DNA from 2 places in the Micromonospora sp. WMMC250 genome. Region 2 is predicted to be linked to the other one. Evidence: predicted binding sites of a transcription regulator. Region 2 holds the regulator's gene; the other holds the start of a gene.
The links. Region 2 encodes HspR, which represses chaperone genes until heat shock. Its sites were predicted from a motif close to TTGAGTNNNNNNNACTCAA; they were not measured.

Region 1 (11,588 bases), 3.5 Mb from region 2:
CGTGTCGCCGCCGAGCACCACCCACGGCCGACGCCACACCGGCACCACCACCCGGCGGGACGGCGTGAGCAGGGGTGGGTCGGCCCAGGCCCGCCGGGCCGCGCGCAACCAGGTCGGCTCCGTCGGGGCGCCCAACTCGGCGAGCAGTTCGCCCAGCTCGGTCAACGCGCCCGCGACGGTGCGCGGATAGGTGACCCGCACCGGTACGCCCGCCGCCCGCAGCGCCTCGGCGTCGGCCCGGCGGTTCTCCTCCACGTTCAGGAGCACCAGGTCCGGCCGCAGCGCGCGAACCCGGTCCAGGTCCGGGTACTTGCTGCCGCCGACCCGTGCGACGTCGAGCCCGGCCGGGTGGCTGCACCAGTCGGTCGCCCCGACCAGCGTTCCCGGCACTGTCAGCGCCACCGCCTCGGTCAGTGACGGCACCAGCGACACCACCCGCATCCGCGTACCTCCCGTCCCCGGCACCGATCATGCCCGTCCGGTCGGCGTGACGCGGGTCAGGGTGGGCCGGGCTCGACACGGGCGCTCACGTCGAGGTGCGCGGGTGCGCAGCCGACGGTCGTCGCGAACCGGCGGACCGCGGCGTCGACGTGCGCGCGTACGCCGTCGGCCCTCGCGTCGGCCGCCAGATCCACCCGGATCCACACGTCGGGCCGCTGCGGCGCGCCGGTGAGCACCACCCGTGCGCGGCGCACCCCGCGGTCGCCGGTCGTCAGGTCCCGCTCCAGCGCGCCGACCAGCACGTCGGTGCTCAGGCGGGTACGACCGGGGCGGTGGCCCTGGTGGCTCAGCATGCCGCGTAGTGCCTGGCGGGGTCGACGCAGCTCACCCGCCAACAGGCGCTGCCCGGCGAGGGCGGCGAGCACTCCGGTGACGGCGGCGGCCAGGGTGCTCCACGGCGCGGCCAGTCGCCACGCGTCGAGCAGGCCGGCGCCGAGCAGCGCCGCACCCGGGGCGTCGGCGGGAGGCGCGCTGACGCTGACCCACATCGCTGCCGCTCCGAACGCCACCAGCACCAGCGCGACGATCGTCCACAGCAGGCGGTGTGCGGCGTCGGTCATGCCGGCCTCCGGCGCGGCAGCAGCCGGATCTCGATCCGGCCGGCGCGGGGCGCGGCGAGCCGCCGCAGCTCCTGGCGCACGGCGAACTCGACCTCCGCGTGCGCTGCGGGGTCGCCGGTGGCGTGCACGCGGGGACGCCACTGGTCACCGCGCCGCCGCACGCGCACCCGTGCCCGGCGAACACCGGGCACGGTCCCGGCCGCGTCGGTCAGCCGGCGTTCCACGCACCGTCTGCGCAGGTGCCAGCCGTCCCGCTCGTCGACGCGCAGCCGGGACGGCGTCCAGCGGCGCAGTTGGGCGACCAGGATGACCAGACCCGACAGGATGGCCGCGCCGGCGCCGGTGCGGACGTCCGGGTCGTGCCACCGGGTGCTGGTCAACGCCTCGTACCAGCCGGTGCGGGCGAGCAGTGGTGCGGGGCGGCCCAGCGCGACGAGCAGCGCCTGTACGGCCAGGAGAACCCCGCCGACCAGCAGTGCGACGGCCAGCAGCGACGAGGCGGTCCGGTTGACGACGCGCATGCCGACCTCGGGTCGCCGGGCTGGTGGTCGTGGATCGGCGTGGTGTGCCCCGGGGACGATCAGGTCGTCCACCGTGATGGTCACGGCGGCCACGGTGAGGCCGGTTCCGGCGGCCACCCGGTCGGCGACGGCGGTCCGGACCGCCTCGGTGACGGCGGGCACGCTGTACCCGTACGTGGTGACCAGGTGCAGGTCGAGCCCCACGCAGGTGTCGACCAGCCGGACGGTGGCCGGGTGGGCGCCGGTGACGCCGGGCACCTGACGGGCCGCGTGGACAGCGATCCGGGCGACGTCCGCCGTCTCGGCGGTGCTCCGCTGCCCGGTACGCCGGCCGCGGGTACCGGCGCCCGGATTCACGGTGATCGGAGCGGGGCCGGCCGTGCGCGCTGACGGACCGTAGGCCACGGGTCGTGGTGGCAGTCGGTGGTGACGTCCCGCCCGAACGGCGCGGGGGCGTCGGAGGATCGTCGGATCACCGGACAGTCCCGGTCGACGGGCGCGGCGCGGGTCGTCCCGGCGCTGGCGAGCGCCCCGACTCGTGCGGGTGCCGAGCTGCTGTCGCGACATGCTGACCTCCCGGCCGGTCCGCGACCGGCGACTCCGCTGGATACACAGCGGGGAGTCCCTGGAACACCACTCCGGTGTGACCTGAGTCACACATCTCGGGATGTGCCTCCGGCCGGTGGTCGATCCGACGGGATCAGGCGTGCCGCCGAGGCGTACACCATGATCGACCGCCTAGACTCGGCCCGGCTCGACCGACCGGCGGATGGATCAGGCAGATGACGAGCATCGGCAGCGACGACCGCGGCTGGCTGCGGACGGTATCCGCCGAGAGCGGACGCGACACGCCGCTCAGCCGCGCCGGCCAGCGGATCCAGACGAACCGCAGGCTCAGTGACCTGGTCCAGGGGCGGCCACCCGGTGTCACCGGCAGCCAGTGGAGTTCGGCCAGCCGCGCCAGCTTCGACTTCGTGGTCCGCTCGGCCGACACCGGCCGCGCGGTTGTCGCCGTGGAGATCGGCCCGGTCGCGGCCGCCGGCTCGGCGGAGCAGCGCGCCGAGCGACTGAAGGACGCGGTGAGCGAGGCCGTCGGCCTGCCCGTGCTGCGAATCGGTTCTCCGACGTTGCGGGCGGCCGAGCACGGGCGCCGCCTCGTGGAGTACGTGATCGACGCGCGCGCCTACGCTGCGGGCAGCGCCGTGGTGGCCACCTCCGACGACGAACCGGTCCCGACGGGTTTCCGGGACATCCTCGGCCGGTTGCCGGACGGCCGTACCGGAGCGGTCAACGATCTCGGTGCGCTGACCCGCGCGGCGGTGGTGGAGGCCTACGTGGCCGGGCGGGTGGCCGACCCGATCGTGCGGGGACTGCACGTCCGCTGGGCGGACGGGCCGGCGCAGGGATGGAGTTGGGTGCAGGTCCGCCCCGACGCGTGCCTCGTCGAGCGGGTCTCGGTGACCGAACACCGCTTCTCCTGCGGGATCGACCCGGCCCGGCTTGCCGAGGATCTCGCCACTGTCGCCGTCGGGGAGCGACTGCGGGAAGACGCGGCCGCCAAGCTGGTGCCGCGCGCCGAGTTGACCGCGCAGATCGTCGCGCTGAGTCGACGCCGCGACGAACTGGTCGGCGGGTTCGCCTTCGACCACCTCTGCGCCGACTGACGCCGCACCCGTTCCACCTGCTGATTCACCGCTCCGCCCCGCCTCCGTGTCGGGTCGCGGCAATTTCCTGTGAACTGGTTGAACCTTCTCGGTCGCCGCCCCGTACTCCTGCGCGAATGAACAGGATCTCCCCACTCGCGTCGTCGGGACCCGGGGGACGGTGTGGAAAGGGCATCGTCGGCCATCGACGCATTACCGGGTAGGTCACGGTGCTCGCCGCCGTGGCGTGCCATCTCACATCCGTCGGTCCGCCGAGGGCAGGAATCCACAACCGGATCGAGAAGGAGAGCAATTCGATGCGCAGGTCCACTCGGGCGCGCCGGTCACCCGGCAACGCGCGGAGCAAGCGTCTGTTGGCCGTTGTCGGCACGCTCGCGGTGTTCGGCGGAGTCGTCGCCGTGACCCAGATTTCGTCGGCCCAGGACCGGCGGACCAATAAGCCCCGCCCGGCCGCCGGGCAGTGCGTGGAACCGAGCCCGGGCGCGACCGCGCCGACCGGCGACGGTTCCACCAGCCGAACCTGGCAGAACGGTCGGTGGGTGCGCAACCACTGGGGTGACGGGCAGCAGTCGGTCCCCGAGTGTGAGGACGGAAAGGACGGCACGGTCGGCACCGGCACGGCCATCGCCTGCCCGGACGTGACGGCCAAACTGCCGCAGGTGCCGGACCGGGCGCGGGCCGAGGTGGACCGCAACCTCGCCCAGTTGCAGGCGCAGATCGCCGAGGCGGACCGCCGTCTCGCCGCCGAGGGCAACAAGGGTGAGGCGTTCATCCGCAACGCGATCCTGCAACCGCTGGCCGGCAAGCGGCGCGCGGTGCTGGACCGGATCACGACCGCCATCGACCGTGTCGGCCCCCGGCCGCAGGGTCTCGCGGAACTCGCCCCGTGCACGGTGCAGCCGACCAACAACGGTGGCGGCAACAACGGCAGCGGCAGCACGCCCACCCCCACCACCAGCACCGGCGGCAACAACGGTGGCGGCAACAACGGTGGCGGTAACAACGGTGGCGGCAACAACGGTGGCGGCAACGCCCCCGGCGCCGGTCTCGGCGTGCTGGCCAACGACTGCGACGAGAGCCGCCTCCAGCCGCACGACGGCTTCCAGAACGGCAACCGCTGCGTGAGCACCGAGTTCGGTGAGGTCGGCGCCGCCGCGAACAACCCGTCGCTGCTGATCACCCAGTTCCCCCAGCAGGTGGGCCAGAACCAGGCCTTCACCCTGCGGGTCAGCACCCGCAACCTGGTCCGCGACCGCTTCCTGGCGGCCGGTCAGGGCGGCTACTACGTGGAGAGCTCGCTGCTCAACGCCCAGGGCCTGGTCCGGGGTCACTTCCACACCGCGTGCCGGATGCTGGACAGCCTGACCACCCCGCCGGAGCCGCAGGAGGTGCCGGCGTTCTTCGTCGCGACCGAGGACGGTCGCGGTGGGGCCCAGCCCGACGAGGTGACCATCCAGATTCCGGGCCTGCCGGAGTCGGGCACCGCGCAGTGCTCCGTCTGGGCCGGTGACGGCTCGCACCGTCTGCCGATGATGGAGCGGGCCAACCAGACGCCGGCATTCGACTCGGTGCGCATCACCGTCAACTGACCGGACGTACCAACGGCGGCCGGTCACCCGGGGGCGACAACCCCCGGGTGACCGGCCGCCGCGTCGTCGAGGTTTCCCGGACACAACGACGGGGCCCCGCCGGAAACGGCAGGGCCCCCTCGTCGACTCGCGCGTCAGCGGCTCTTGTACGCCTCGACGACCTCGACCGGGATCCGGCCCCGTTCGGAAATCTTGTAGCCGTTCTTGACGGCCCATTCCCGGATTGCTCGGTTCTGCTCCCGATCCATTCCCGCGCCGGCGGGTCGCCCCGGACGCCGGACCGAGCGCGCGCTCTCGACCGGGCCGCGCCCGATCCGCCGACCCGCATTGATGTACGGATCCAGCGCCTTGCGAAGGACGCCGGCATTCTCGTCCGAGACGTCGATCGTGTAGGCGACGCCGTCGAGACTGAACTCGACCGTCCGATCGGCCTTCCCACCGTCGAGGTCGTCGGTCAGGACCGTGATTACTTTTCTCGCCATTGCCGATTACTCCCTGTGTGCGGCGGGATGTGTCCAAAGTCTGACCTATCACCCCCGGAATCCGCAACAATACGCGTCCTATTCATTCGGCGCGTCGCGATTCCGTTACCGAGCAAAACCGTGAATCGGGGCGGATGAACTGGCCTCATTCGCCGAGAAGGCCGGTGTGACCGGCGATGGCGGCCGCCTCCGCCCGGTTGGAAACCCGCAACTTGCGCAGCAACGCGGCGGTCATTCGTTTCACCGTCCGCTCCGAGACATGCAGTTCGTCGGCGATGTCGACGGTGTTGCGGCCGGAGGCGATCGCCCGCAGCAGCCGGCGTTCCTCGCCGTCCAGGTCGACGGGCGTCGCGTGGGTGGGGCGCAGCATCGCGTGCAGCAGCGCTCCCGGGAGGACCGCCCACCCGTCGAGGACGGCCCGCAACGGGGGCAGCAGCGCCTCCGGTTCACTGGTCTTCGGCAGGAACCCCTCGGCGCCGGCCCGCAGCGCCTCCAACGCCGGTGCCGGGTCGGTGGAGCCGGACATCGCGACCACGCGTATCCGGGGGGTGGTCCGTCGGATCGCGGCCACCGCCCGGATGCCGCCCGGCGGCGGCATGTGCAGGTCGACCAGGGCCAGGTCGGGCTGGCAGCGGCTGACCAGCGCCGCCGCGGCGGCGGCGTCGCCGGTGGAGGCGACCACCTCGGCCCGGCCGTCGGTGGTGATGGGGAGCAGCAGTTCGAGGCCGCGGACGAAGAGGGGGTGATCGTCCACGACGACGATTCGCATGGTGGAGGCTCCCGGCATGTCTGCGCCGTTCCCCAGCGGGTACCGATCATGCGGGTACGCACCGAACGAGGGGAGTCGGGTGGATGCGCGCACGCCACGGTTTGCAGGGCCTGCTGCGAGGGTTGCGCCGGATCGAGCCCGCTTCGGGTGACCTGCGCGCACCGGTGGCCGATTCGGAGTTGCTGTTGCGGGTGTTGTGCCACGAGTTCCGTACGCCGATCAGCACCCTGACCTCGCTGACCCGCGCGTTGGCCGACGAGCACCGCGAGCTGAGCGGCGCCGACCGGCGGGCGATCACCGAGCTCGCCCGCGATCAGGCCGCCCACCTGCAGAGCCTGCTGCGCGACGCCACGGCCGGCACCGGCGCGCTGGCGCTGAACCCCCGACCGGAGCCGACCGTCGCGCTGGCGGGCATTCTGCGCGAGGCCGCCGCGCTGGTGCCGGTCGGCCGACGGCGGGTGCGCGCCACCCGGTTGGCGGGATCCTGCCCGGTGCCGGCGGGACGGACCCGGCAGGTGCTCGTCAACCTGGTGGAGAACGCGCTGCGGCACGGGCCGTCACAGGGGCAGGTCGGGCTCTACGCCACGGTGCGCGGCCCCGGCCTGAGCGTGCTGGTGACCGACGAGGGGCGCGTCGACGACGCGCTGCTCGCCGCGCTGCGCCGCCCCGCGCCCGGGCACGGGATGTCCGGGTTGGGGCTGTGGATCGTCCGGCAGCTCGTCGCGGTGGACGGGGGAGCGCTGCGGGCGCATCGGTTGCAGCCGCGCGGGGCGGCGCTGGAGGTGCTGCTTCCGGTGCGCTGACCCCGCCGGGACACGGATTGGCCCGGCCGGGTCACCGGTACGGGAACGGCTGCACTGCCGATTTCCGTACCGAGGGGGTCAGATGTTCAGTCACGTCAAGGACCTGCAGTTCGAGGCCAAACCGGACGGCCCGGACGCCGCGTTCGCCCGCCGCCTGCAGGAGGTGCTGGGCGGCAAGTGGGGCGAGATGACTGTCGCCAACCAGTACCTCTTCCAGGGGTGGAACTGCCGCCTGCCCGGGAAGTACAAGGATCTGCTGCTCGACGTCGGCACCGAGGAGATGGGCCACGTCGAGATGATCTGCACGATGATCACCCGGTTGTTGGACAGCGCGCCGCTGTCGCTGTCGGAGGGCATCGCGGAGGATCCCGGTGGGGCGGCGATCTACGCCGGCTCGAACCCGGCGCACTTCATCCACGCCGGTGCCGGAGCGTTGCCCGCCGACTCCAACGGGGTGCCGTGGAACGGCGCGTACGTCACCGCCAGCGGCAACCTGCTGGCCGACTTCCAGCTCAACGTGACCGCCGAGGCGCAGGGTCGGCTCCAGGTCGCCCGGTTGTTCCAGATGACCGACGACCCCGGCGTCAAGCAGATGCTGCGCTTCCTGCTGGCCCGCGACACGATGCACCAGAACATGTGGCTGGCCGCGATCGAGCAGCTCAAGGAGGACGGGTTGGAGGACATGCCGGTGCCGGAGGCGTTCCCGGACTCCGGTGACCTCACCGAGGAGTACGGCTACACGTACCTCGGGTTCTCCTCGGGGACGGACGCGGCGCAGAGCCGCTGGACGTCCGGACCGTCGCCGGACGGCAAGGGCGAGTTCCGGTACGACGACAACCCGCGTGCGAACGCCCCGGAGCCGGTGCTGCCGCCGGGAGATCCCCGGCTGTACGGCACCACCCCTGGGGTGGCCGGCTCGATCGCCAACACGGTCAAGAGCAAGCTCACCTGAGGTCTCCCGTCGGGTCGCCCGTTGTCCGCGGGCGACCCGACGGGCCGGCAGGGGAGTGGCCTGGGTCACAAGCCGGAACAAGGGGAACGCTTTGTTACTTGAGCCAGACACGCTCAAGTCAACGTGATGGCAGGTGTTCCATGGCAACTCTTCCGGTACTTCCACTGACCGACGCCGTGCTGCTGCCCGGGATGGTCATCCCGGTGACCCTCGACCCGTCCACCCAGGCCGCCATCGACGCCGCCCGCGCGACCGGCGACCGCAAGCTGCTCGCCGTGCCCCGGATCGACGGCGAGTACGGCCCGGTCGGCGTGATCGCCACCATCGAGAAGGTCGGCCGGCTGCCCGAGGGTGAGCCCGCCGCCGTCATCCGCGGCCTGTCCCGGGCCCGGATCGGCTCCGGCGTCCCCGGCCCCGGCGCGGCGCTCTGGGTCGAGGCGTCCGAACTCGACGAACCCGCCTACGCCGGCAAGGCCCGCGAACTCGCCCGCGAGTACCGCGCCCTGGTGACCTCGGTCCTGCAACAGCGGGGCGCCTGGCAGGTCATCGACGCGGTGGAGCGGATGACCGACCTCTCCGAGTTGGCCGACTCGGCCGGTTACGCGCCCTGGCTGACCCTGGAGCAGAAGACCGAGCTGCTCGCCGCGCCGGACGTCACCTCCCGACTGGAGCTGCTGGTCGGCTGGGTGAAGGACTACCTGGCCGAGCAGGAGGTCACCGAGCAGATCAACAGTGACGTCCGCGAGGGGCTGGAGAAGTCGCAGCGCGAGTTCCTGCTGCGTCAGCAGCTCGCCGCGATCCGCAAGGAGCTGGGCGAGGACGAGCCGGACGGTTCGGCCGACTACCGGTCCCGGGTGGAGTCCGCCGAGCTGCCGGAGAAGGTCCGCGAGGCGGCCATGCGCGAGGTCGGCAAGCTGGAGCGGGCCAGCGACGCCTCCCCGGAGGCGGGGTGGATCCGCACCTGGCTGGACACCGTGCTCGAAATGCCGTGGGGTACGCGTACCCAGGACAACACCGACCTGGCCGCGGCCCGGGCGGTGCTCGACGCCGACCACGCCGGCCTGGCCGACGTGAAGGACCGCATCCTGGAGTACCTGGCCGTGCGCAACCGGCGTGCCGAGCGCAACCTCGGCGTGGTCGGCGGACGCGGCTCCGGCGCGGTGCTCGCCCTCGCCGGCCCTCCCGGAGTCGGCAAGACCAGCCTCGGCGAATCCGTGGCGCGGGCGCTCGGCCGCAACTTCGTCCGGGTGTCCCTCGGCGGTGTCCGCGACGAGGCGGAGATCCGCGGTCACCGGCGCACCTACGTGGGCGCGCTGCCCGGCCGGATCGTCCGCGCGCTGCGCGAGGCCGGCTCGATGAACCCGGTCGTGCTCCTCGACGAGGTGGACAAACTGGCCGCCGGCTACGCCGGCGACCCCGCGGCCGCCCTGCTGGAGGTGCTCGACCCGGCGCAGAACCACACCTTCCGGGACCACTACCTGGAGGTCGACCTCGACCTGTCCGACGTGCTCTTCCTGGCCACCGCGAACGTGGTGGAGTCCATCCCCGGCCCGCTGCTGGACCGGATGGAACTGGTCATGCTGGACGGTTACACCGAGGACGAGAAGGTCGCCATCGCCCGGGACCACCTGCTGCCCCGGCAGCGGGAGCGGGCCGGGTTGACCGCCGACGAGGTGGAGATCGCCGACGAGGCGCTCGCGCTGATCGCCGGGGAGTACACCCGGGAGGCCGGCGTCCGGCAGCTCGAACGGGGCCTCGCGAAGATCCTGCGCAAGGTGGCGGTGACGTTGGCGACCGACCCGTCGCCGGTACGCGTCGACACCGACAGCCTCACCGGCTACCTGGGGCGGCCGAAGTTCACCCCGGAGTCGGCCGAGCGCACGGCGGTGCCCGGCGTGGCGACCGGCCTCGCCGTCACCGGCGCCGGCGGGGACGTGCTCTTCATCGAGGCGACCAGCATGGAGGGCGAGCCGGGGCTGACCCTGACCGGCCAGCTCGGCGACGTGATGAAGGAGTCGGCGCACATCGCCCTGTCGTACCTGCGCTCCAACGGGCGACGGTTCGGCATCGACCCGAACGCCCTGGCCGGGCGGCGGATCCACGTCCACTTCCCGGCGGGCGCGGTTCCCAAGGACGGCCCGAGCGCCGGCATCACCATGGTCACGGCCCTGGCGTCGCTGGTCACCGGCCGCCCGGTCCGTCCCGAGTTCGGGATGACCGGCGAGGTGACGCTGTCCGGTCGGGTGCTGCCGATCGGCGGGGTGAAGCAGAAGCTGCTCGCCGCGCACCGGGCCGGCCTCACCGAGGTGATCATCCCGGCGCGCAACGAGCCCGACCTGGACGACCTGCCGGCCGAGGTGCGTGAGGCGCTGACCGTGCACACCCTGGCCGACGTGGCCGACGTGCTCGCCCTGGCACTGACCCCGGCCGACGTGCCGGCCCTGGACGGACCGGCGCTCTTCGTCTCCTGACCCTCCGACCGCGATGACCCCCGCCGTCCCCGTGACGGCGGGGGTCATCGATGTTCGACCATCGAGCGCTACTGTCGCGCGTGACGCTTCCCAACACCTCTCCGCCGTACGGCGCTACCCCCGGAGGAACCCGTGAACCTGGTGCTGTGGATCATCCAGATCCTGCTCGCCGCCATCTTCGGCGGCGTCGGCGTGGCCAAGCTGACCCAGCCCAAGGAGAAGCTGCACGAGACGATGGGCTGGACCCGGGCGGCCACGCCGATCCAGGTCAAGGTGATCGGCGCCCTCGAACTGTTGGCCGCCGCCGGGCTCGTACTGCCCGCCCTCACCGGCATCGCCACGGTGCTCACCCCGCTGGCCGCGCTCGGGTTGGTCATCATCATGATCGGCGGCATCGTGGTGCACCTGCACGGCGTGCGGACGGAGACCGTGCCAGAGCGACGCAAGCTGGAGATCCAGGGCACGGTGACGTGCCTGGTGCTGCTGGTGCTCGCCGCGCTGGTGGCGTGGGGCCGGTTCGGGCCGTACTCGTTCTGATCCCCGGCGCCGGCGACCGTCGTACCCCGGCGGTCGCCGGCGTCGTGCTCAGCGCTCGTCGCCCCCGCGGTCGCGACGCACTGTCGCCTTGCGGCCCTTGATCGTGCTCTGCCGCAGCCCGGAGATCACCTCGTCGGCCACCCCCTGCGGCACCTCCACCAGGGAGAACCGGTCGGCAATCTCGATCGAGCCGATGTCCCGGCCGCGGATCCCGGTCTCGCCGGTGATCGCGCCGACCAGATCCTGGGGGCGCACGCCCGCGCGCCGGCCCAGGCCGACGAAGACCTGGACGGTGTTGCCGCCGCCGGACCGTGGACGACCCCCGCCCCGCCGGTCGCCACCCCGACCGCCGGACTCCGGTCGACCCTCGCGGGGACCGCGCACCGGAACCTGCGGGATCTCCTCCTCGTCGTCGGAGCCCGGCGACGTCACCTCGTGGGCCAGCTTCACGGCGGCGAGGGCGACCTCCATCAGGTCGAACTCGTCGGTGAGCGTCTCCACGATCACCCGGTACGGGTCGAGGTCGTCCTCCAGCAGGCTCTCCCGCAGCGCCGCCTGGGTCAGCTCCAACCGGCGGGTCCGCATGTCCGCCACCGTGGGGATCTTGTCGATGGTGATCCGCTGGCCGGTCACCCGCTCGATGGTCTTGAGCATCCGGTGTTCGCGCGGCTCGGCGAGGGTGATCGCCACACCCTCGCGGCCGGCCCGGCCCACCCGGCCGATCCGGTGCACGTACGAC
Region 2 (11,588 bases):
TGTACTCGTCGCCCAACGGGCGGGCGATCTGCTCGCCGGCACCGATGGCGTTGACGAACTCCCGGGCCAGTGTCGGCTCGGCGATGCTCGAGCCCCGGGCTGCCGGGAGAGCATCGACAGCGCGCTGGGCGGCCCGGCGCAGCTCGGTCGGGTCGGCCCCGACGGCGCGCAGCAGGCCGGTGGCGGTCGACCCGTCGGTGTCCAGGAGCGACAGCAGCAGGTGCCAGGGCTCCACGGTGGCGTGGCCACGCTGATTGGCCAGCGCGACGGCACCCGTGATGGTCTCGCGGCTCTTGGTGGTGAGTTTTTCGGTGTTCATGGGCTCCCCCGGATCGGCGATGTCCATTGGGTTGGACACAACCAGAGTTGAGCGTATTCCGCTCAACCTTAGCGCTGTGACGCCCGTCACTCCCGACGACGCCACCGCCAGTCGAACTCGCCCGCGGCGGGCGCCGGACCAGGCAACGGGTCCGTGGTCGGCGCAGCCGACAAGCCCGCCACCAGCACCGCGAGTTGCCGGCGGCGCAGCTCAGCGGTCCGCTTCGAATCGGGTACGCGCACCGCGGCGCACGCCTCCAACAGCAGACCCAGGTCCTGTACGACGACGTCCGGGCGCAGCCGACCACTGGCGCGGGCCCGCTCGAACAGGGCGGCGGCCAACTCGCCGGCGCGCATCGCGTCCCGCCCCATCTCCTCGGTGGGCGTGAAGGTGCCGGCCAGGTGGACGGTGAGCGAGTGCACGTCGGCATCGACCACGCCGGCCAGGAAGGTGCTGAACGCCGTCCAGTCGTCCGGCTCGGCGAGAGCCGTCTCGGCCTCGGCGATGTACCGGCACAACCCGTCGTGACAGAGCCGCCGCAGCAGGTCCTCCTTGCTCGCGTACCTCCGATAGAGGGCGCTGATGCCGACCCCCGCGCGTTCGGCGACGGCAGCGATCGGCGCCTTCGGGTCGTCCAGGAAGACCGCGCGGGCGGCTTCGAGGATGACCTCGTCGTTGCGGGCGGCCTGGGCGCGGCGGCCGCCCAGCGTCTTCTCGGGTGATGTCGGCATGGCCTCAGACTATCAGTGGAACGGATCGTTCCGGTCTGCTACTGTGATTGCAGAACGAAACATTCCGTTCCGAAGGAGTTCCGAGATGACCGGCACCGCGATCCGCCCGTTCCGCGTCGAGATCCCGCAGACCGCACTCGACGACCTGGCCGCCCGTCTGGACCGCACGATCTGGCCCGCCGACCTGCCCGGAGCCGGCGACACCTACGGAATGAGCACCGACCGCGTCCGCACCCTCGCCGAGCGGTGGCGCAACGGCTTCGACTGGCGTGCGGTCGAGGCCCGCCTGAACGCCCACCCGCAGTTCGTCACCGAGATCGACGGCGAGCAGATCCACTTCCTGCACGTCCGGTCGTCCCGGCCGGACGCCACCGCGCTGGTGCTCACCCACGGCTGGCCCGGCTCGGTGCTGGAGTACCTCGACGTGATCACGCCGCTCACCGAGCCCACCGACCCGAGCTCTCCGGCCTTCCACCTGGTCATCCCGTCGCTGCCCGGCTTCGGCTTCTCCGGCCCGACCCGCAGCGCCGGGTGGAACCACGACCGCACCGCCCGCGCCTGGGCCGAGCTGATGAACCGACTGGGGTACGACAGCTACGGCGCGGTCGGCAACGACGCCGGCTCGATGATCGCTCCGAAGCTGGGCCGGATCGACCGGGAGCACGTCCTCGGCGTCCACGTCACCCAACTCTTCGCGTTCCCCTCCGGCGACCCGGCCGAGTTCGCCGGGCTGACCGAGGCGGACCAGGCGGCGCTCGGGCACCTCCAGTGGTTCTACGAGAACAAGTTCTCCTTCAACCAGGTGCACAGCCAGCAGCCGCAGACCCTCGCGTTCGGCCTGGCGGACTCGCCGGTCGGGCTGCTCGCCTGGAACGCCCAACTCTTCGACGAGAGCCTGGACGCCGACTTCGTCCTGGCCAACGTGGCCGCCTACTGGTTCACCGGCACGGCCGCGTCGTCGATCCGGTTCTACTGGGAGGACGCCCACGCCGACCAGCAGCCGACCGAACCGACCACCGCCCCGACCGCGGTGGCCATGTTCCCCGGCGACTTCCAGTCCATCCGCCGCTTCGCCGACCGGGACCACGCGAACATCGTCCGGTGGACGGCGTACGAGAGCGACGTCGACGGTCGCGGCGACGTCGGTGGCCACTACGCCGCCCACCAGGCCACCGACGTCCTGGTAGCCGACATCCGCGAGTTCTTCGCCAGCCTCACCTGACCGACGCGAGCGCTCGATCGACTCGACGTCGCCGATGTTGCGGTCTCCCGACGCTGGGACACCCCGACTTCGCCGACGTCGAGTCGATCACGCAAGACCGGGACAGGTTGAGCACCGTCACTCCAAGATCTGCGCTTTGTTCACCAAGCGGTAGCCTTGGCGGGTGCGAGTACGTGTCGAGCAGACCGCCTTACCCGGGATCGGGGTACGCCACGATCTGGTGACGGAGTCCGGACGCCGCCTGGGCGTCGTCTCCCACCGCAATGGCCGCCGTGATCTGGTCCTCTACGATCCCGACGACCCTGACTCCTGCCAGGCGGACATTCCGCTGACCGACGACGAGGCCGAGGCTCTGGCCGACATCCTCGGCGCGTCGCTGATGCTCGGCCAGCTCTCCGGCCTCCGCGAGCAGGCGGCCGGGCTGCTCACCGAGCAGATCGCCATCCCGGCCGGTTCGCGGTACGTCAACCGCCAGCTTGCCGACACCAAGGCGCGTACCCGCACCAGCGCCTCCATCGTGGCGGTCCTGCGCGAAGGCGAAGTGATCGTCTCGCCACTCCCCACCTTCCGCTTCGCAGCCGGCGACGTGGTGGTCGTCGTCGGGACCCGACGGGGTCTCGACGGCGTGTCCGCCATCCTCGCCGACAGTGACCCGGACGGCTGAGGCGGATGCACGATTTCACCACGCTGCTCATCGAAGTCGGTGCGCTGCTGTTGTTGCTTGGCCTCCTCGGCCGGCTGAGCCGCCGCTTCGGCCTCTCGCCCATTCCCCTCTACCTGCTCGCCGGGCTGGCGTTCGGGCACGGCGGGCTACTGCCGCTCGCCGCCAGCGAGGAGTTCTTCGCGGTAGGCGCCGAGATCGGCGTCATCCTGCTGCTGGTGATGCTCGGCCTGGAATACTCGGCCAACGAACTGGTCGGCAACCTCCGCTCGGCGGCACCGGCAGGGCTGATCGACGGTGTCCTCAACGCGCTGCCCGGAGCGGGGTTCGCCCTGCTGCTCGGCTGGGACTGGGTCGCCGCCCTGGTGCTCGGCGGCATCACCTGGGTCTCCTCGTCGGGAGTGATCGCCAAGGTCCTCGCCGACCTGGGACGACTCGGTAACCGGGAGACCCCGGTGATCCTCTCGGTGCTCGTCATCGAGGACCTGGCGATGGCCCTCTACCTGCCGCTCGTCACCGCCGTACTGGCCGGCACGGGCCTGCTCGGCGGCGGGATCGCGCTCACCGTCGCGGTGGGCACTGTGCTGATCGTGCTGGTGGTCGCCATCCGGTACGGCCACCTGATCTCGTCCGCCCTGTCGGCCAAGGACCCGGAGGCGCTGCTGCTCGGCGTACTCGGTCTGACGTTGCTGATCGCGGGCATCGCCGCGTCGCTCCAGGTGTCGGCGGCGGTCGGCGCGTTCCTCGTCGGCATCGCGCTCTCCGGCCCGGTGGCGCACCACGCCACCGAGCTGCTCTCCCCATTGCGGGACCTGTTCGCCGCCGTGTTCTTCGTCTTCTTCGGCCTGACCACCGACCCGCAGGACATCCCGCCGGTGCTGCTGCCGGCACTCGCGCTGGCCATCGTCACCATGGGGACGAAGACGCTCACCGGCTACCTCGCGGCCCGTCGGGTCGGCATCGCCGAACCCGGTCGATGGCGGACCGGTCTGGCACTCGTACCCCGAGGTGAGTTCTCGATCGTCATCGCCGGTCTCGCGGTGGCCGCCGGGAGCGTCGAGCCGCGGTTGGCGGCGTTGGCCGCGACGTACGTCCTGATCACGGTGGTGACCGGGCCGATCCTGGCCCGGCTGCCGGACTTCCCGTGGTTCAAGCGGTGGCTGCGTAACCGGGCGGCGGCCCAACGACAGGTGCCGGTACCGATCCGCGACTGACCGCGAGCGTCAACGGGTGGGCCTTCCGGTCCACCGGAACGCCGCGGCTGCGTGGGTCGCACCCTCGCGAAGGTAGAAGCGGTGCGCCTCGGTCCGGGCCAGACCGGACTCCAGGAAGACGTAGTCGGCGCCCTGTTCGTGGGCCCACGTCCTGGCGGCGGCCAGGAGGTTCGCGCCGACACCCCGGGACCGCCAGTCGGGGTGTACGGCGAGATCCTCGATCGAAGCCCGACGGCCGAAGCGCACCGACAGGATGTCCACGTAGACGCTGACCACTCCGACCAACTGGTCCTCGTCCGATCGCGCCCCGAAGAGAGCGACGCCTTCGTGGTCGAGCAATTGCGCGGTCCGCTCGACGGCGCGGTCGTTGTCCCAATCCACGGGACGGCCACCGGGAGGGGCGAAAAGCCATTCCAGCCCCGTGACGAACTGAGCCTCGGCGCCTCGCCGGAACTGTCGAACGTGGATTGCCATAGGAGCATCATCGACCGCTCTGTCGATGCGGGGGACCCGCCCATGCCAACGGTTGCGGAATTGCTCCCCACGGGGACTACCGCAGCACCCGGCGGCGGGTTACCGTTTCGCCCCAGCAGCCAGGTTCCGCAGGCAGCGTTGCCACCCGCGGGCCAGAGCGGAAGGTTGGCCGGTGAGCGTGCAGGAGTCGACGTTCCACGGCTTCGCGAACCCCGTCGATCCGAGCCCGGCGGAGTTGCGAGCTTGGGCGTACAAGCCCGATTCGGTGCCGTTGGCCTCGATGCCACCCGACTGGGACCTACTGGTCTCCGGTGACCGATTGGTCCTGACGCTCTTCGAGTTAGCCATGGATCCGACCTGTCCGGCCCGCCGTTTCGCGTTGCACTGTCTCTACATCTACGCGGCCGACGGCATCCGGACGAACTTCCGCGCCCACCCCAAGCGCCGCTTCCGCAAACTCGTGGAACAGGCCGAGCGGGACGGCGACGAACTGATGAAGGTCTGGGCGCACAACGGCCGCGTGCTGTTGGCCCGGCCGGACCTCTTCGTCTATCGCGACTGGTGCGAAGGCGGCCTGGTCCGCGAGAACCGCCGCCTCGGCTGAGGCTCGGCTGGTCGTCAGCGGCGATGGTGGTGTCTGCGCCACTGTCGAGCACTCATTCACGTGAACGGGCCGGGACCCCCCGTGGGTCCCGGCCCGTACGTCGGTTGCCGTTCAGTCCTGCTTCTGTTCCTTCTCAGGTCGACCCCGGTCGCCCGGTTCGGCGAACCTGCCGCCGACGACCCGGTCCCGGTAGGTCCCCTTGGTCACCCTGTCGAACTTCTCGCGGACGGTCTCGGCCAGGTCTTCCAACCGGTCTTCCGTCTGCTGGGCCACGTTCTTCGCCGGCTCCGCCATCGCTCCCCCTCGCCATGCCGGTAGGTCCGGATTAATCCGATTGGACCCGTATCGACAGGTTAGCCGAAGCGGCCCGGGCCGCGCCGGGAAATCCGGTACGGCCCGGGCCGAGGAGGCAGATCCGGGTGAGCGGCGGGTCAGCGACCGGGCGTGCGGCGAGGCCGCCACACCACCAGCGCCGTGGAGGTGCGGTTGGTCGGCACCAGGTCGCTGCCGGGGAAGCGGGCCAGCGACTCCAGTTCGGCAATCCGGCGGTACGCGGCGTCGAGCTCCGCCTCCAGCCGAGCCACCCGCTGCTGAGCCTGCTCCAGCAGTCGCTCCAGCCCGATGATGCGCTTCACACCGGCCAGGTTGATCCCGTCGTCCTGGCTGAGTCGCTGCACCTCGCGCAACAGCACCACGTCACGGACGCTGTACCGGCGGCCCCCGCCAGCGGCCCGGCCCGGCTGCACCAGCCCGAGTCGGTCGTACTGGCGCAGGGTCTGCGGGTGCATCCCCGCCATGCGAGCCGCAACCGAGATCATCAGCACCTTGGCCTCGTAGGCAGGGTCACCCGAACCGAGGAACTCGCCCGACATCCCGCTCACCTCCGCGTCCATTCCAACGCACTAACTGACCCGACGCACCCGAGCGTCGAGATGTTCCCGGGCCGCCGGCGGGCTCTGCTCGGCGAACGCCTCCAGTGCGGCGCGCGCCTCGTCCGACAACCGGGCCGGAACGACCACGTCCAACGTGACCAGCAGATCACCGGCCTGGCCGTCGCGACGAACCACACCCTTGCCGCGGGCCCGCAAAACGCGCCCGCTCGGCGTACCCGGCGGAACCCGCAGGGTCACCGCGCCGTCGAGCGTCGGCACCCGCAGGTCCGTGCCGAGCACGGCCTCCGCGAAGGTGACCGGCACGGACAACGTCAGGTCGTCGCCGGTACGCCCGAACAGCTCGTCCGGTCGAACCTTGACGTGCACGAAGAGATCGCCGGCCGGGCCACCGCGCTCGCCCGGCTCACCGCGCCCGGCCAACCGGATGCGCTGACCGTCGGCCACCCCGGCCGGGAACCGCACATTCATGGTGCGGGTCTTGGTGACGCCCCCGGTGCCGTGGCACTCCGGGCACTTCTCCTCGACGACAGTGCCGACGCCCTGACAGTTGCGGCACGGCTCGGAGAAGCTGAACGCCCCCTGGTCCCGGGTGGTGACCCCGGCGCCGTGACAGACCGGGCAGGTACGCGGCTGGGTGCCCGGCTTCGCCCCGTTGCCGTGGCAGGTGTCGCAGACCCCCGGCGCGCGCAGTGTCAGGGGAAGCGTCACCCCGCGCACCGCGTCACCGAAGTCGAGCGCCACCTCGGTCTCCACGTCCCGGCCACGGGCCGGACCGCGGGGTGCCGCCTGACCACCGGCCTGGCCACCGCTGAAGATCGAGCTGAACAGGTCCTGGAAGCCGGCGCCGCCGAACCGGCGGTCGCCGCCGCCGGCACCGCCGAACATGTCGGAGACGTCGAACGGCATGCCGCCCGGCTGGCCCCCGCCCCGGGCATTCCGCCGGAAGGCACCCGAGCCGAACAGCGAGCGCATCTCGTCGTACTCACGTCGGCGACCCGTGTCGGACAACACGTTGTACGCCTCGGACGCGGCCTTGAACCGCTCCTCGGCCTTGGCGTCGCCCGGGTTGTGGTCCGGGTGCGACTCGCGGGCCAGCTTGCGGTACGCCTTCTTGATGTCATCGGCGGAGGCGGCCTTGTCCACGCCGAGCACGGCGTAGAAGTCCTTCTCGATCCAGTCCTTGGAACTCACCGGTCCACCTCCTCTCGACCCTCGTGGCCCGGCCGTCCCGCCCACCGTTGGGTGGTGGGCGGGACGGCCCGGTCACTGTCTCGCACTATTCCGGATCCGCGACCGCGACCAGCGCGGGGCGCAGCAGCCGCTCACCGAGCTGATAGCCGCGCCGCATGACCTGCACGCAGGTCGGCTCGCTGACGTCGGCCGAGGTCTGGTGCGCGACCGCCTCGTGCCGGGTCGGATCGAACGGGTCGCCCTGCTCGCCGAAGGCGTTCAGGCCGAACTTGCCCAGCGCGGTGGTGAGCTGTTCCGCCACCGTGCCGAACGGCCCGACCAGGTCGCCGTGTTCCCGAGCGCGGTCCAGGTCGTCGAGGATCGGCAACAGCGCCGCCAACACCGAACCCGTCGCCTGCTCCTGCACCAGGCTGCGGTCCCGGTCGACCCGCTTGCGGTAGTTGGCGTACTCCGCCGACACCCGCTGAAGGTCCCTGGTGCGCTCGTCCAGGTCGGCCCGGAGCGCCTCCAGTTCGGCACCGAGCGAGGTGCCCGGGCCGCCGCCGTCAACGGGCTGCGCCGGGGCGTCCACCACCGCCGGACCGGACGGCTCCGGCCCGTCGGTGGAGTTGACCTCGACCTCGATCTCGTCGACCACGACCTCGGCGTCCTCGACGAGGCCCTCGGCCGGCACGCCGGTCTCCGCGTCGGCCGCGGTGCCCTCGGGCTCCGAGGTGTCGATGAGCTTGCGGTTGTTGCGGATGACGACCCCCTCCCCGTCGCCGGTGGTCGGCTCCGTGGTCGCGGAGCCACCCGGCGTCGACCCGGTGTCGTCCGGGTCGGCGGCTCGTGGCTTCTGCGTCATGCGGCTACCTCATCCCCTTCGCGGTGGAAACGTGTCGGAGGCCGACGGTCACTTCTTGCCGTCCTCGTCCACGATCTCCGCGTCGACCACGTCGTCGGCGCCGCCGGCCTGCGCGCCGGTCGCGCCGGCCGCACCGGTGGCACCCGGGCCGGGCTCGCCGCCCGGCTGCTGACCCTGCTCGGCCTGCTGCGAGTAGAGCAGCGAGCCGGCCTGCTGGGAGACCTGCGCCAGCTTCTCGTGCGCGGACTTGATCTTCTCAATGTCCTGACCGCCGAGGGCGCCCCGGAGCTCGCCGAGCGCCTCGTTGAGCTGCTCCCGGTTCTCGGTGGGCAGCTTGTCGCCGCTCTCCGCGAGGAACTTCTCGGTCTGCCACTGGAGTGCCTCGGCCACGTTGCGGGTCTCGGCGTCGTCGCGGCGGCGCTTGTCCTCCTCCGCGTGCTCCTCGGCGTCCCGGCGCATCCGCTCGATGTCGTCCTTCGGCAGCGAGGAGCCGCCGGTGATCGTCATCTTCTGTTCCTTGCCGGTGCCCAGGTCCTTGGCGTGCACGTTGACGATGCCGTTGGCGTCGATGTCGAAGGCGACCTCGATCTGCGGCACGCCGCGCGGCGCCGGCGGGAGGCCGGTCAGCTCGAAGGTGCCGAGCTTCTTGTTGTACGCGGCGATCTCCCGCTCACCCTGGAAGACCTGGATCAGCACCGACGGCTGGTTGTCGTCGGCCGTGGTGAAGACCTCGGAACGCTTGGTCGGGATGGTGGTGTTGCGCTCGATCAGCTTGGTGAAGATGCCGCCCTTGGTCTCGATGCCCAAGCTCAGCGGGGTCACGTCGAGCAGCAGGACGTCCTTGACCTCACCCTTGAGCACACCGGCCTGGAGGGCGGCGCCGACGGCGACGACCTCGTCCGGGTTGACGCCCTTGTTGGGGTCGCGGCCGGTGAGCTGCTTGACCAGGTCGGTCACGGCGGGCATCCGGGTCGAACCGCCGACCAGGATGACGTGCTCGACGTCGGAGATCTTGATCCCGGCGTCCTTGACGGCCTGCTCGAACGGGCCCTTGCAACGGTCCAGCAGGTCCTGCGTCATCCGCTGGAACTCGGCGCGGCTCAGTGTCACGTCGAGGTGCAGCGGGCCGGCCGCGCCGGCGGTGATGTACGGCAGGTTGATGTTGGTGGTGGTGGCGGCGGACAGCTCGATCTTGGCCTTCTCGGCCGCCTCGCGGAGCCGCTGGAGGGCCATCTTGTCCTGGGACAGGTCGATGCCGTGCTCACCACGGAACGTCTTGACCAGGTGATCGATGATCCGCTGGTCCCAGTCGTCGCCACCGAGCTGGTTGTCACCGCTCGTCGACTTGACCTCGACGACGCCCTCGGCCAGCTCCAGCAGCGACACGTCGAAGGTGCCGCCACCGAGGTCGAAGACCAGGACGGTCTGCTCCTTGGAGCCCTTGTCCAGCCCGTACGCCAGGGCGGCGGCGGTCGGCTCGTTGACGATCCGCAGGACGTTGAAGCCGGCGATCTCACCGGCCTCCTTGGTGGCCTGCCGCTGGCTGTCGTTGAAGTAGGCCGGAACGGTGATCACCGCGTCGGTGATCTGCTCACCCAGGTACGCCTCGGCGTCCCGCTTGAGCTTCATCAGGGTCCGGGCCGAGATCTCCTGCGGGGTGTACTTCTTGCCGTCGATGTCGACGGACCAGTTCGTGCCGACCTCGCGCTTGACCGACCGGATCGTCCGGTCCGGGTTGGTCACTGCCTGACGCTTGGCGACCTCACCGACGAGCACCTCGCCGTTGCGGGCGAACGCGACGATCGACGGGGTCGTCCGCGAGCCCTCAGCGTTGGCGATGACGGTGGGCTCACCGCCCTCGAGAACGCTGACGCAGGAGTTCGTCGTGCCGAGGTCGATACCGACCGCACGTGCCATCTTCGCTTCCTCGCTTCGTAAGGTTGTGCAGGTGACGGGCTCTGCCCGCGGCTGCCTGGCGAGCACCGCCCGCAGCGGGCCCCACCACAAGTTGAGTGAACTTGACTCAATACTGCCACGCGTTGGCCAATCGTCAAGTCGAGTTGAGTCAACCCGACGCAACCCCACTCGCAATTACCGTCCGGTTGTCTTCCCTTGCATCGGTCGGGCACGCTTTAGCGGTGACGACGCACGGCGATCCCGCCACCCGTTCCGGCGCGCCTGCCGTCGCCACCCGCACCGGCCCCCCGGACGCCACGGAGGAGCCGTCCGCCACCACCGGGGACGACAGCCTCCCCAGCGCGCTGTCGGGCCTCCGGGAGGCGATCGGTGCTACCCGGTACCCTCTCGCGCTGCCCTCGGCCAGCGCCTCCCGGCACACCGCCACGGCCCTGACCGACCAACTCGACGACTACCTGCTACCCCGGCTCGCCCGACTGGACGCCCCCCTGCTCGTGGTGGTCGGCGGCTCCACCGGAGCGGGCAAGTCGACACTGGTCAACAGCCTGGTGAAGGCCCGGGTCAGCGCCGCTGGCGTACTCCGGCCGACCACCCGGTCTCCGGTGCTGGTCTGCAACCCGTCCGACGCGGCCTGGTTCCGGCAGGGTGACCTGCTGCCCGGGCTGACCCGCACCACCGAACCGAGCGAAGACCCGCGCGCCCTGCACCTGGTCACCGCGCCCGCCCTGCCCGCCGGGCTGGCCTTCCTCGACGCGCCCGACATCGACTCGGTGGTCGACGCCAACCGGGCCCTAGCCACCCAACTGCTGGCCGCCGCCGATCTCTGGCTCTTCGTCACCACCGCCGCCCGGTACGCCGACGCGGTGCCCTGGGAGCTGCTGCGCAGCGCCCGGGCGCGAGGCGCGGTGATCGCCATGGTGCTGGACCGGGTGCCCGCGGAAGCCACCGACGAGATCGCCGCACACCTGGCCGAGATGCTCGCCGAACAGGACCTCGGCCAGGCGCCGCTGTTCGTGCTGCCGGAGACCTGGGTCGACGGCCAGGGGCTGCTGCCCGAAGCGGTGACGGCGTCACTGGCCGACTGGTTCGCCCGGCTGGCCGCCGACGCGGACGCCCGGGCGGCGGTGGTCCGCCAGACGTTGGACGGCGCACTGGCCGCGCTGCACCCCGCCGTCGAGGAGTTGGCCGACGCCGCCGACGAGCAGGTCGCCGCCGCCGACGCGCTGGACGAACGGGTCCGGGCCGCGTACCGGGGTGCCGAGCGCACCGCCGAACAGGGGCTCCAGGACGGTCGGCTGCTCCGGGGGGAGGTGCTCGCCCGCTGGCAGGAGTTCGTCGGCACCGGCGAGCTGTTCCGCACCCTCGAAGCACGGATCGGCCGCCTACGGGACCGGGTCGTCGCCGCTGTCACCGGGCGGCCGGCCCCCGCCACCGAACTTCGCAACGCCATCGAGTCGCAGCTGGTGACACTGCTGCGCGGGGTGGCCTCGGAGGCGGCCGAGTCCGCGTACACCGGGT

Region 1: lon (endopeptidase La) is a predicted target of HspR. The motif match lies at 7,940-7,958, and genes of this name have one in related genera.

The regions. Positions count from the first base shown of each region.
Region 1 covers NZ_JAPZBJ010000002.1:1,405,431-1,417,018, reverse strand. Annotated here, with positions in the region: gene O3438_RS06095 (helical backbone metal receptor) at 1-441, opposite strand, end outside; gene O3438_RS06090 (hypothetical protein) at 498-1,061, opposite strand; gene O3438_RS06085 (Asp23/Gls24 family envelope stress response protein) at 1,058-1,939, opposite strand; gene O3438_RS06080 (DUF2726 domain-containing protein) at 2,365-3,246, shown strand; gene O3438_RS06075 (hypothetical protein) at 3,543-4,835, shown strand; gene O3438_RS06070 (histone-like nucleoid-structuring protein Lsr2) at 4,970-5,317, opposite strand; gene O3438_RS06065 (response regulator) at 5,463-6,086, opposite strand; gene O3438_RS06060 (sensor histidine kinase) at 6,170-6,889, shown strand; gene O3438_RS06055 (manganese catalase family protein) at 6,972-7,841, shown strand; gene lon (endopeptidase La) at 7,982-10,312, shown strand; gene O3438_RS06045 (DoxX family protein) at 10,445-10,849, shown strand; gene O3438_RS06040 (DEAD/DEAH box helicase) at 10,898-11,588, opposite strand, start outside.
Region 2 covers NZ_JAPZBJ010000002.1:4,862,167-4,873,754, forward strand. Annotated here, with positions in the region: gene clpB (ATP-dependent chaperone ClpB) at 1-319, opposite strand, end outside; gene O3438_RS21860 (TetR/AcrR family transcriptional regulator) at 406-1,050, opposite strand; gene O3438_RS21865 (epoxide hydrolase family protein) at 1,136-2,272, shown strand; gene O3438_RS21870 (cation:proton antiporter regulatory subunit) at 2,436-2,936, shown strand; gene O3438_RS21875 (cation:proton antiporter) at 2,942-4,147, shown strand; gene O3438_RS21880 (GNAT family N-acetyltransferase) at 4,157-4,528, opposite strand; gene O3438_RS21885 (hypothetical protein) at 4,794-5,225, shown strand; gene O3438_RS21890 (hypothetical protein) at 5,337-5,519, opposite strand; gene O3438_RS21895 (heat shock protein transcriptional repressor HspR) at 5,657-6,097, opposite strand; gene dnaJ (molecular chaperone DnaJ) at 6,128-7,309, opposite strand; gene grpE (nucleotide exchange factor GrpE) at 7,395-8,153, opposite strand; gene dnaK (molecular chaperone DnaK) at 8,202-10,070, opposite strand; gene O3438_RS21915 (ABC transporter) at 10,292-11,588, shown strand, end outside.